2 regions of the Rothia sp. CCM 9417 genome follow, and region 2 is predicted to be linked to the other one. Evidence: riboswitches for the same ligand, from Rfam matches in the RefSeq annotation. Region 2 holds a riboswitch; the other holds the start of a gene.
What was found. A riboswitch is a leader RNA that binds a small molecule or an ion and turns the genes downstream of it on or off. The one in region 2 is predicted to bind thiamine pyrophosphate.

Region 1: another riboswitch for thiamine pyrophosphate. It lies ahead of ACN082_RS06135 (ECF transporter S component); the one in region 2 lies ahead of thiO (glycine oxidase ThiO).

The regions. Positions count from the first base shown of each region.
Region 1 is NZ_JBLXXT010000003.1:190,550-195,838, reverse strand. It holds gene ACN082_RS06155 (hypothetical protein) at 1-513, shown strand, start outside; gene ACN082_RS06150 (MFS transporter) at 632-1,957, opposite strand; gene ACN082_RS06145 (DUF4235 domain-containing protein) at 2,082-2,351, opposite strand; gene ACN082_RS06140 (thiol-disulfide oxidoreductase DCC family protein) at 2,631-2,999, shown strand; TPP riboswitch at 3,352-3,454, shown strand; gene ACN082_RS06135 (ECF transporter S component) at 3,510-4,136, shown strand; gene ACN082_RS06130 (ABC transporter ATP-binding protein) at 4,141-5,289, shown strand, end outside.
Region 2 is NZ_JBLXXT010000002.1:191,881-197,169, reverse strand. It holds gene ACN082_RS04385 (ThiF family adenylyltransferase) at 1-1,023, opposite strand, end outside; gene ACN082_RS04380 (thiazole synthase) at 1,033-1,848, opposite strand; gene thiS (sulfur carrier protein ThiS) at 1,853-2,074, opposite strand; gene thiO (glycine oxidase ThiO) at 2,126-3,370, opposite strand; TPP riboswitch at 3,363-3,477, opposite strand; gene thiE (thiamine phosphate synthase) at 3,536-4,234, shown strand; gene ACN082_RS04360 (hypothetical protein) at 4,282-5,271, shown strand.

The sequences.
Region 1 (5,289 bases), on a different contig from region 2:
TCTTGGGAGCGGGTGCCTCTGGCTGAGGCGCTGTTTACTCTGGTGGAGCAGTCGTCTGGTGTTCAGAGAATGCCGCGGGGGTTGGCGCAGTTTGCGGATCTGGTGAATTCGGTGGGTGGCGCTATTCGGCTAACCTACAGTGAGATTACTGATACTCTGGTTTTCTTTCAGGATCTGCTTGCCGGTGAGCTGGATTTGGCTTCGCATCAGGCTGACTACACCTTTGTAGAAACCGGGCAGGCTGAGGTGAATTCGGTTTCTGGGGTCTGCTACCGGCGTGCACCGGGCACGAGTGGGCTTGAAACGGGGGAGGATTTCTTGGTGGCTTCTCAGGGCAAGCTCACCCGGACATCTCTGATTGGGTGGGATATCTGGGAGGCCTTGGCGCACCCCTTGAGCGCCGATGATTTACACGCTGTGATGGTGACTCTGTATGGCCCGGTGCCTCGCCCTGAGTTTGATAGGGCTCTTGAGCACCTGGTGGGTGCTGGAATTATTGAGCTGGTCGGTTGAATTTTTTTGGGCACTATACCGGGACCGGTATCTCAGGCTGTCTAGGGCCTAAAGTAGCCGGGGCTTGTTCTTCTGGGGGGCTAGCTCCGGCGCTGTTGTGAGCTTACCTTGCCTGGTCCTAGCTGTTAGCTGAGCTGGCTGATTTTCTGACTTTGGGATCTTTGATGGGGATGATCAGAAGCAGGCCTACAAAGAGGACGAGGGTGATACCTAAAATGCCCCAGAGCTGGTTGCCGGTCAGGGTCACGCAGAGCCCGAAGAGACCCGGTGCCAGGAAGCTGGCGGCGCGTCCGGTGGTGGAGTAGAGGCCGTAAATCTCGCCTTCTTTGCCTTCCTCGGTGAGCCTGCCCAGGTAGGAGCGGGCGGCTGACTGGGCGGGTCCTACGAAGGCACAGAGGGTGAGCCCGCAGACCCAGAACATGGTGGTGGAGGGCCAGATGAGCAGGGGAAGGGAGACAGCGATGAGAGCGCTCAGAGAGAAAATGATGACCCGCTTGGGGCCGAGAGCGTCATCGAGGTAGCCCCCTAGCATAGCGCCAGCACCGGCGACAATGTTGCCGAAAATCGCGAAGATAATGACCTGGTTAGTGCTAAATCCGAAGGAGCCTGCTGCCAGGACACCACCGAAGGTAAAGATGCCGTTGAGGCCGTCACGGAAGACCGCTGAGGAGACCAGGAAGTAGAGGGTGGTGGGTGCTTCCTTGCGGAGCTTCTTGACCGTGGCAAAGAGCTCCTTGTAGGAGTCGAGAAGACTTGCCTTTTCCTGGGGTGCGCGTTCGGGTTTGGGCAGTGAACGGGCTTTGAGCATGAGCGGTAGGGAGAAGATAAGTGCCCAGGCCGCTGAGAAGAGCGCTACGGCACGAATGTTGTAGGCCTGGTCTGTGGGGATGCCCAGCAGGCCGGGGGTGACGAAACCTAGGAGTACGATGCCCAGGGCAACAATGCCACCGATATAGCCTGCGGCCCATCCTGAGCCACTAATTTTGCCGATGGTTGCTTTAGTAGAAATTGCTGGCAGGATGGCGTTGTAGTTGACCACCGCAAACTCGTTAACCAGGTTACCTAAGGAAAGTAAAGCAACGCCCAGTAAGAGATATTGGGGAGCGGGTGCGACGAAGAAGCAGAGGGCCATAATTGCCGCCAGGAGCATACTGTTGACGCCTAGCCACAGGGCTCGTCGGCCACTGGCGTCGGCTCGCTGGCCCGAAACCGGTGCCAAAAGAGCAATACAGAATCCAGCGATAGTTAGGCCGTAAGAGAGGACAGCGGAGCTGTGTTCCTTATCGCCAAAGCCGGTATTGCTGGTGAGGTAGACCGCGAAGACGAAGGTGGTCATAATCGCGTTGAAACTGGCGTTCCCAACGTCCCAGAGGGTCCAGGCGAAGACGGTGGAGCGGGGGGCTGGGGGCTTGGCTTCTAAGCTACCGGTGTGTGGTGAAGTCATGGGTCTATGATACTTGCCTCACCAGGTGCAACAGTGTTTTCTGTGGATGGTGGCGTAAAAAAGCCGGCCCTGCGGGGCGCAGAGCCGGTTTAAGAAGGCGGATAAAAAGTTGAGCTGGTCAGCCTTAGACTTCTGCCTGCCCGCCGTTTTTGAGCTTTGACTTGGTCTCAATCTTGTGCTGGGCACGGGTGATGGATACCTTGATGAGGGTGCCTACCAGGCCGGTGATCAGTGACCAGAGGATGATGTCGCGCCAGCGTTCTTCCTCATTGGGGTTGTTTTCTGGCGGTTCGTTGCCGGTGATGCGAACCCAGCTAGCGGCTAGTACCTTGTTGGCCAGGGCGATACCGCCTAGAGAGGCGGCCGAGCCTGCAATTTTTGTGAGGGGGTTCATGAGGGATCCCTTCTGTTGGTGTGGTGGGCCGGATGGCCCCTTGCCCTAAGACTATCAGTACTTATTGTTAGGGTGTGAGTTGCCCGCTAGGGTTGGGGTATAGGGCGGGCAAAGTGAGCGAGGTCTGCTCCTGATGACTGAAGAGCTTATCAGGGGCTTAGGTAGAGGTGTTCGGGTAAGGGGGGGGGGGGGGAAATCCTCACGGTGCTCCTGGTGGGGCCATGCCCTGTATTTTATGGATGTATGGCCTAGGCTGATAAACAAGATGGAGGTTTTTGGATGAAAGAATTGTTTATCTTTGATGGAAATTGTGGTTTTTGTACAAAAACCGTTGATTATCTTATTAAACTAGACAGAAATAAGCTGGTGGATTTTATTCCTTACCAGGTGTTTGAAAAATCTAGCGAGCAAGAATATGCATGTGATTTTAGTAAATCTATTGTTTACATAGAGAACCATCAGTATTTTACTGGGGCAAGGGGGTTTATGAAGTTTTTAGATAGAATTACCGGCCTGTCGCTGTTCTCAAGAATCTATAATTTTCCCTTGCTGGGTTCCTGCATGGAGGCCGTTTATAGACTTGTCGCTAAGAATAGGAGGTACCTTCCAGGAACTACCCCTTGGTGTGATAGGCAAAATAATTGCTAGCCCTAGAGTATCTAAAGAGTAGTTTTTATAGACACGAGTCTGATTATAAAAATAGAAACTCCCAGTTTCGGTCTTATTTTTTCACAATGCCTGGAATGAATGGATAGTAACCAGTGTTGTGCTGGGGGCCTTTATTCAGCCGCTGTAGTGGAATGTGGAGGGCGCGGCAGTTCACCTTCCTTACCGTCGATGGGTGGATCATGAGCCACCTCATGATTGCTGTAGCTTATGCACAAAGACACTAGGGAAGTCCCGCAGCCTGGATAACTGTTCATTTTTCGTGGGTATCCCGGCTTGCTCTATACTGGAAGGGTTCCATGCTTGGGACCCCGCTCTATGACCGGCGGGTAACCATAAACGACAGGGGAGCGCCAGACTGGCGCTGAGAGTGCACATGCAGACCCTCCAACCTGATCCGGTTAGTACCGGCGCTAGGGAGTCGAAGTAAATAGGCGTACCCAGGTGCGCCGGTGCATGCCCCCTTTGCTGTTCTCACCAAAGGAAGGCTTTATGTCCAAGAAATCCGCGCTCACCTGGCGCGTCAACGATATCGTCGTAGCATCGGTGCTGGCCGTAGCTTGCGCCCTGATCTTCTGGCTCTGGTCAAATTTTGGCTACTCCGCCATCACTACCACCCTAGCCCTGGCCCCTGAATACTCCCCCTTAGCCGGGGGTGTCTGGCTACTTGCGGGTCTGCTGGGTGCCCTGGTCATCCGCAAACCCGGTGCAGCCCTTTACACTGAGCTTCTGGCGGCAGTCATCGAGGCCCTCTTGGGCACCCACTACAACTTCACTGTAGTAATCTCTGGCCTAGTTCAGGGCCTGGGTGCTGAGCTGATATTCCTGATCTTCTTCTACAAGGTCTGGAACCTCGCCACCGCCATGCTGGCCGGTTTAGCCTCAGGTGCCGCTATGGGGATCTCAGAAATCATCATCTACTATGCCGGTGAGATGGTGGGTCAAAAAGCAGTCATCTATGTTCTGTGCTCTATGATCTCGGGCCTGGTTCTGGCCGGTCTGGTCTCCTGGTTGCTGGTGCGCGGTCTGGTCTCAACCGGCGCGCTAGATTCCCTGGCAGCAGGGCGGGCCGCTCGCAGGCCTTCCCGCCGGGGCGGACCAGCCAGCTCAAAGGGCTAGGGCGTTGACCGCAGAAGATCATCAGCTTGCGTCCCCCGGCCCAGAGTCAAGAGGCCGGGGGGCCCACTTCCGGGCCCGGGAGTTCGGGTGGCACTACCCGGGGCGGCCCAAGCCCACTTTCTCTAACTTGACCTTCGAGATTGAACCCGGTCAGAAGGTGCTCCTGGTGGGCCCCTCCGGTGCTGGTAAAACCACCCTGCTCCAGGCCTTAGGTGGCCTGCTAGAAGACGAAGACGGCCAATCCCAGTTGGGGGAGCTGTCCGTTAACGGCCTGACTCCCGCCCAATCACGCGGGACCTGCGGGCTCATGCAACAGGACCCGGAAAGCTCCGTGGTCCTAGCCAGGGTTGGTGATGACGTCGCTTTTGGCCCCGAGAATCTGTCCGTCCCCCGCACCCAGATCTGGGAGCGGGTCAAAAGCGCCCTCAAGGCCGTGGGTTTAGGCCACCTAGACTACAGCCGGTCAACATCGGCCCTTTCCGGCGGGCAGAAGCAACGGCTGGGGTTAGCCGGCATCCTAGCCATGAACCCAGGCGCCCTGCTGCTCGATGAGCCAACCGCCAACCTGGACCCCGCAGGCGTCATAGAGGTTCGAGACGCTGTGGTGGCAGCCTGCCAAGAGACAGGCTCAACCCTTGTTGTTATCGAACACCGCCTGGATATCTGGGCTCGGCACATGGACCGGATCATAGTGCTCGGTGCCAAGGGCGGTATCAGCCACGATGGTCCACCTGAACGCGTGCTCAGCCAGGCAGGCCAGGAACTCATTGATGCTGGTGTCTGGGTGCCAGGCTACCAGCCGCACCCACCGGCACCCACAAAGGACAGCCCTGCGCTGGGTCCACTTGTGCTAGAAGCCCGTGACTTGACCCTTACTCGCGCCTACCCCAGCCGTCGCCAGCTCAAGCACCGCGCTCGTGCCCTGGCATCGGGTCAAAAACCTACCCTAGACCTACCTGTAGTTGCTGAGGGTATCAACCTTCAGCTCTACGCTGGCAGTCACTTAGCCCTGCTAGGCCCCAACGGTTGTGGCAAATCAACCCTGGCTTTGACCCTGACCGGCCTGCTCTACCCGGTGGCCGGGCAGGTCATTGCCCACCCCCACCTGACCGGTGATCTGGCTGAGCGCTATCGGTCGGACATAGCCAGCTGG
Region 2 (5,289 bases):
CTTGCTCAGCTCTGCTAGAAGCTGGTCAAGAGGCAGATGCTGATCGTGTTCGTAGTGGCCGTCCCGGCGTTCGTCCGGACTGCGAACATCAAGTAGCTGGTAACGCTCCCGGTTCAGCCGCAGGTCCTCGTAGCTGATGGAGGGTACCTGCTGGCTATCCTGCTCACTCGAATAGCGCTGAATCTCTGCGAGCGCCGTCTTGAGGTTTCGGGTGGGTTGGCGGTTGGGGTCGGGGGTGATGGTCAGGGTTCTGGTGGTTGCTGTTCGTGCGTCGAAGAGCCAAAGTGTGCCCAGTAGTGGTTGGGGTAGGCCGGTGATGAGTTTGATGGCTTCGGTGGCCATGATGGAGCCGACTGTTCCGCAGAGGGATCCGAGTACTCCGCCTGCGGCGCAGGTGGGGACGGATTGGGGGTGGGGCATGTCGGGGTAGAGGTCGCGCAGGCTCCAGCCTTGTCTTGGGTGGCTGTTGAGGTAGCGGGGTGCGGACCAGAAGACGGTGGCTTGGGCTGTGTATTGGGAGAGGGTGCCCCAGATGAGGGGTTTGCCGAGTATTTCGCAGGTGTCAGCTACCAGGTAGCGGGTGGCGAAGTTGTCTGAGCCGTCGATGATGAGGTCGTAGGAGGCGAGCAGGTTTTCGATGTTGTGGGGTGTGAGGTAGAAGGGGTGGGCTGTGGCCTTGATGGAGGGGTTGAGGGCTTGGACTTGTTCGACGGCGGATATGGCTTTGTTTTTTCCGGCGTTTTGCCAGCGGTGGATGATTTGGCGTTGGAGGTTGGATTCTTCGATGGTGTCTCCGTCGATGATGTCCAGGTGGCCTATTCCTGCGGCGGCGAGGTAGAGGGCCAGCGGTGAGCCGAGCCCTCCTGCTCCGATGATCAGGACGCGGGCGGCGGCGAGGCGGCCTTGGCCGGTTTCTCCGATGCCGGGCAGGCTGGTGTGCCGTGCACCGATGCGGGCTTGGATTTCGCTCAGGTGCGGGAGGGGTTCAACCAGCGGTGCTAGGGGTGGTAGTTCTTGACTCATGCTTTGCCTTTAGCTCTGGTGGGTGAGGTCCTGGGCGGTGGGGATGCCCTGTAAGATGCGCCCTTGCATGGGTGATGAGGCTTGGGCGTGGTGTCGTTTGGGGATGCGGCCGGCCTGCCGGGCCAGGTAGCCGGCTTGGACGGCGTGGCGCATGGCCTGTGCCATGGCGACTGGGTCTTGGGCGCGGGTGACTGCTGAGGCCAGCAGGACGGCGCTGCATCCGAGTTCCATGGCGAGCGCGGCTTCTGAGGCTGTGCCGATTCCGGCATCGAGGATGACGGGTAGCTCGGTCTGCTCTGCGATCATTTGGATGTTGTGGGGGTTGAGGATTCCTAGGCCGGTGCCGATGGGTGCGCCTAGGGGCATGATGGCGCTTGCGCCGGCGCGTTCGAGTTGGCGTGCCACGATGGGGTCATCGTTGGTGTAGGCGAAGACGGTGAAGCCGCGTGAGGCGAGCTGTTCGGTGGCCTCGAGTAGTTCGAGGGTGTCAGGGAGCAGGGTGGTTTCGTCGGCTATGACTTCGAGTTTGACCCAGTGGGTTTCGAGTGCTTCTCTGCCGAGTTCTGCGGTGAGGGTGGCGTCTCTGGCGGTGTAGCAGCCGGCTGTGTTGGGCAGGATTTTGATGCCCTTGCGTTGGATGATGGAGAAGAGTGATTCGCTGGTGGTGGGTGTGTAGCGGCGTAGGGCTACGGTGGTGAGTTCGGTGCCCGATGCGGTGAGGGCTTCTTCTAGGTTGGTCAGGGAGGTGATTCCGCCTGTTCCCATGATGAGCCGGGAGTTGAGTCTTACTCCGTCGATAATGAGCTGGTCCTTGATGCCGGTCATGGTACTAGCCTCCTTGGACTGCGGTGATGACTTCGAGTGTGTCGCCCTCGGCTAGCGGTGTGTCTTGCCAGGTGCTTCGGGGTATGACGGTTTGGTTGCGGGCTATAGCGATTCCTCGGCGGGCGTCTTCTTGGGCTAGTGAGCTGCCGTGGAGGTGTTCGACGGCGGTGAGCACGGTTGCTGTTTCGGGGAGGGTGGTGGGTTGGCCGTTGAGCAGGATGTTCACGGGTGTGCCTTTCGGTTTGAGGGCAGGGGCGGGTTTAGCAGAGTGTCAGGGTTAGAGAGTATCGGGTTGAGCGAACCTGTAGGGGTTGCAGGTAGCTAGGTCTGCCAAGTCTTGTTCTGTGGTCTGGCCGGTGAGCTGGCGGGTGATGAGCTGGGCAGCCCAGGGGGCCAGGAGGATTCCGTGGCGGAAGAAGCCGGTGGCTAGCAGAGCGCCGGTGATTGGCTGGCCCCGGTGGGTGAGCTGGCCGATGAGGGGGATGTCATCGGGGGTTCCCGGTCGGGCGCGCGCTGTGGCCTCGTGTATTTCGAGTTCGGTCAGGGCGGGCACGAGTTCGTGGGCGTCGCGCAGGAGCTGGTAGATTCCGCCTGCGCTCAGTCCGGTTTGCTGGTCTTCTCGCATGGTGGCTCCTAGGACCAGGGTGTTGTCCTTGCGCGGAACCAGGTAGACGGGGTTGCCCCGGACAACCCCTCGGATGGTCCGGGTGAGGAAGGGCCGTTGGTGGGGCGGGACCGTTAGGCGCAGAATATCGCCGTGGACGGGCCTCAGCGGCAGACTTTCTAGCGAGTCCGGGCCGTGCAGTTGGGTTGCGGCAAGCCCGTTGGCAACTACCACTTGGGTGCTGGCCATGCTCCCTTGGTTCCCATCGGCATCAACCCAGCTCACACCGGTAACCGTACCGTCTTCTAGGGTGATGCCCTGCGCACTTGCACGAATAACCCTTCCCGCAAGCTCTTGGTCAAGGGCACGCATCAGGCGGCGTGGGTCTATCTGGTGGTCTTGGGCTATGGAAACGGCTCCGGCTAGCGAGGGGCTGAGGACAGGTTCATGGCGGCGAGCAGCTCGGGCTCCGATGGGCTCTGGTGTGAGCCCCAGTTCTTGCTGGTAGGTGGCAAGTTCAGTCAGGTGCTGGGCATCGGCCCGATCAAAGGCCAGCACAAGGGTTTCGGTGGGCCTCCACCCGACGCTCTGGCCGCTAGTGGCCTCTAACCTTGCGACAAATTCGGGGTAGAGCTGGGCGGAGGTACGCATCAGCGGGAGCAGGGCCTCTTGGCGGTACTGCACTTCTGAGATAGAGGCCAACATTCCGGCGGCGGCAAAGGAGGCACCGCTACCCGGGTGCGGGTCTAACACAATGGGTTGCCGTCCGGCCTGGAGCAAATGCCAGGCTGTACTGAGCCCGATGACTCCCCCACCGATAAGGACGATGTCGGCCTGCTCGGGTGGTGTCGCTTCAGGGTCTTGCCCCGAAGAACCTATCCTTGGTTCCTTCTGGCAGTTGAGCAGGGTACTGGACATGGTGAACAGATCCTTCCGGCGGCATGACCCGCATCAAGTTGACGGTCGGCTTTCGCCCTCTCAGCGCGCTTTGGGCACAGGTGCCGCACGCTCCCGTATGTTCTGCCCCTAGTATAGGAAGTAACAGTGTCTGAAAAAAATAGATACGTGACTCGGGAGGTAAAAATGCCCCAAAAGAATTTTGTTAACGTCACAGAGCCGTCATATACGCGCGCTCAAGGCCTTGAATTACTGGCCGCGGCTCAGCTCTATCTGTGCACTGATGCGCGAACCGAGCAGGGGGACCTCACAGAATTTTTGACCAAGGCTTTTGACGGGGGCGTGGATATTATCCAGCTGCGCGATAAGACCCTGCCGGTCAATGAAGAACTTGAAGCACTCGCGCTACTAAAAGAGATTGCCCACCGGGCGGGCAAGCTTTTTGCAGTCAATGACCGGGCCGATATTGCCGCACTGGTAGGGGCAGATATTTTCCATATGGGCCAGACCGATCTGACACCCAATCAGGCCCGTAGTTTGCTAGGCCCCGATGTGCTCTTGGGCCTATCAACGCACACACCGGCCCAGGGTCTAGCAGCTTTGAGTCACCCCGAGGTTGACTACTTCGCCTGCGGCCCGGTCTGGGAAACTCCCACCAAGCCCGGCCGTCCGGCCGCTGGCCTAGACTACATCAGCTACATCGCCGCCCAGCAACCGCGCAAACCCTGGTTTGCTATTGGCTCTATCAACCAGGAAAGCCTGCCCCAGGTGGTACAGGCAGGAGCCAGCCGGATCGTCGTGGTTCGCGCCCTCACCCAGAGTTTCGATGTTTCCAAGGCTGCTCACCAGCTCCGCCAGGGCCTGCCTCCACTACTCGGGGCATAAGATAACCTGGTAACTCAGCCAGCAGGCAAGGGAAAAGGGGCTTTTCGGTGTACGGTCTTCTCGATGATGTTCTTATGGGGCACGATTTTGTGTGGCGAGATATCACCTGGCGGGAGCGCGCCCCGGTTCTGACAGTTGAACCTCTCCAAGCCGGTAAGCCAGCGGGGCAGGTTCATACCCTACCTATCACTCCGGGAGCCTTCCTAGGGGTTCGGGTTCTACAGCCCGGGGAAGAATCTGCGGGAACCTACTGCACCGGTTATGCCCAAGCCAAGACCGAAGGGCCTGGTTTTACTCACCTGCCCTGCCCCAGCTCCGCCCTGGTGCCAAAAGGTAAGCAGTGCCCCACTTGCCTGGCCCGCGACGAGTTTGCCCCCATCCATCGGGTGCATTTAGGGGCGCAGATGACCCCGGCAGCGTTAGATTACGTTAACCTAGAGCATTTTCTCTATATTGCGACCTTTCCCGATGCCACCTCAAAGGTCGGTACCGCTTCGCTCCACTCCAATCCGCGCCGTCTGGACGATCAAGCGGTTGCTACAGCCACGATTATTGCCCGCGCGCAGACCGGCATCATTGTGCGTCAGCTAGAAGATTTCGTGTCCCGGGATGCTAACCTGAGCCAGTTTAAACACGCCTCCACCAAGTACCGTTCCTGGGTGAACCCGCTGACCCCCGCAGAGATTAAGTCAGCCCACTATATGGCAGTCGAGGCCGCCACCTGGGCACTTGAAGATGCCGCTGACACTATCAGCGGGTTCCAGCCACTGGCTGAGCCTTGGGTGCCTTCACTGGCTATGGGGCGGGCTTATGCCTCTTTACGGGCAGAAAACCCCGAACCGCTGTATGCTTACCCCTCACTGACCGAGGGTGAGCACGGCTTCTACGTCACCGGCGGTACCGGCAAATTCCTAACAGCCCACACCGGCAACCCGGAAGAAACCTTCTTAGTCAATACCGCCACGCTCTCAAACAAAGCCTGTGCCAGAGTGGGCGGGCTCATTCACAAGGAAAGTAGCGAACCGCGCCTCTTCTAGACTTTTAGCACGATTTTT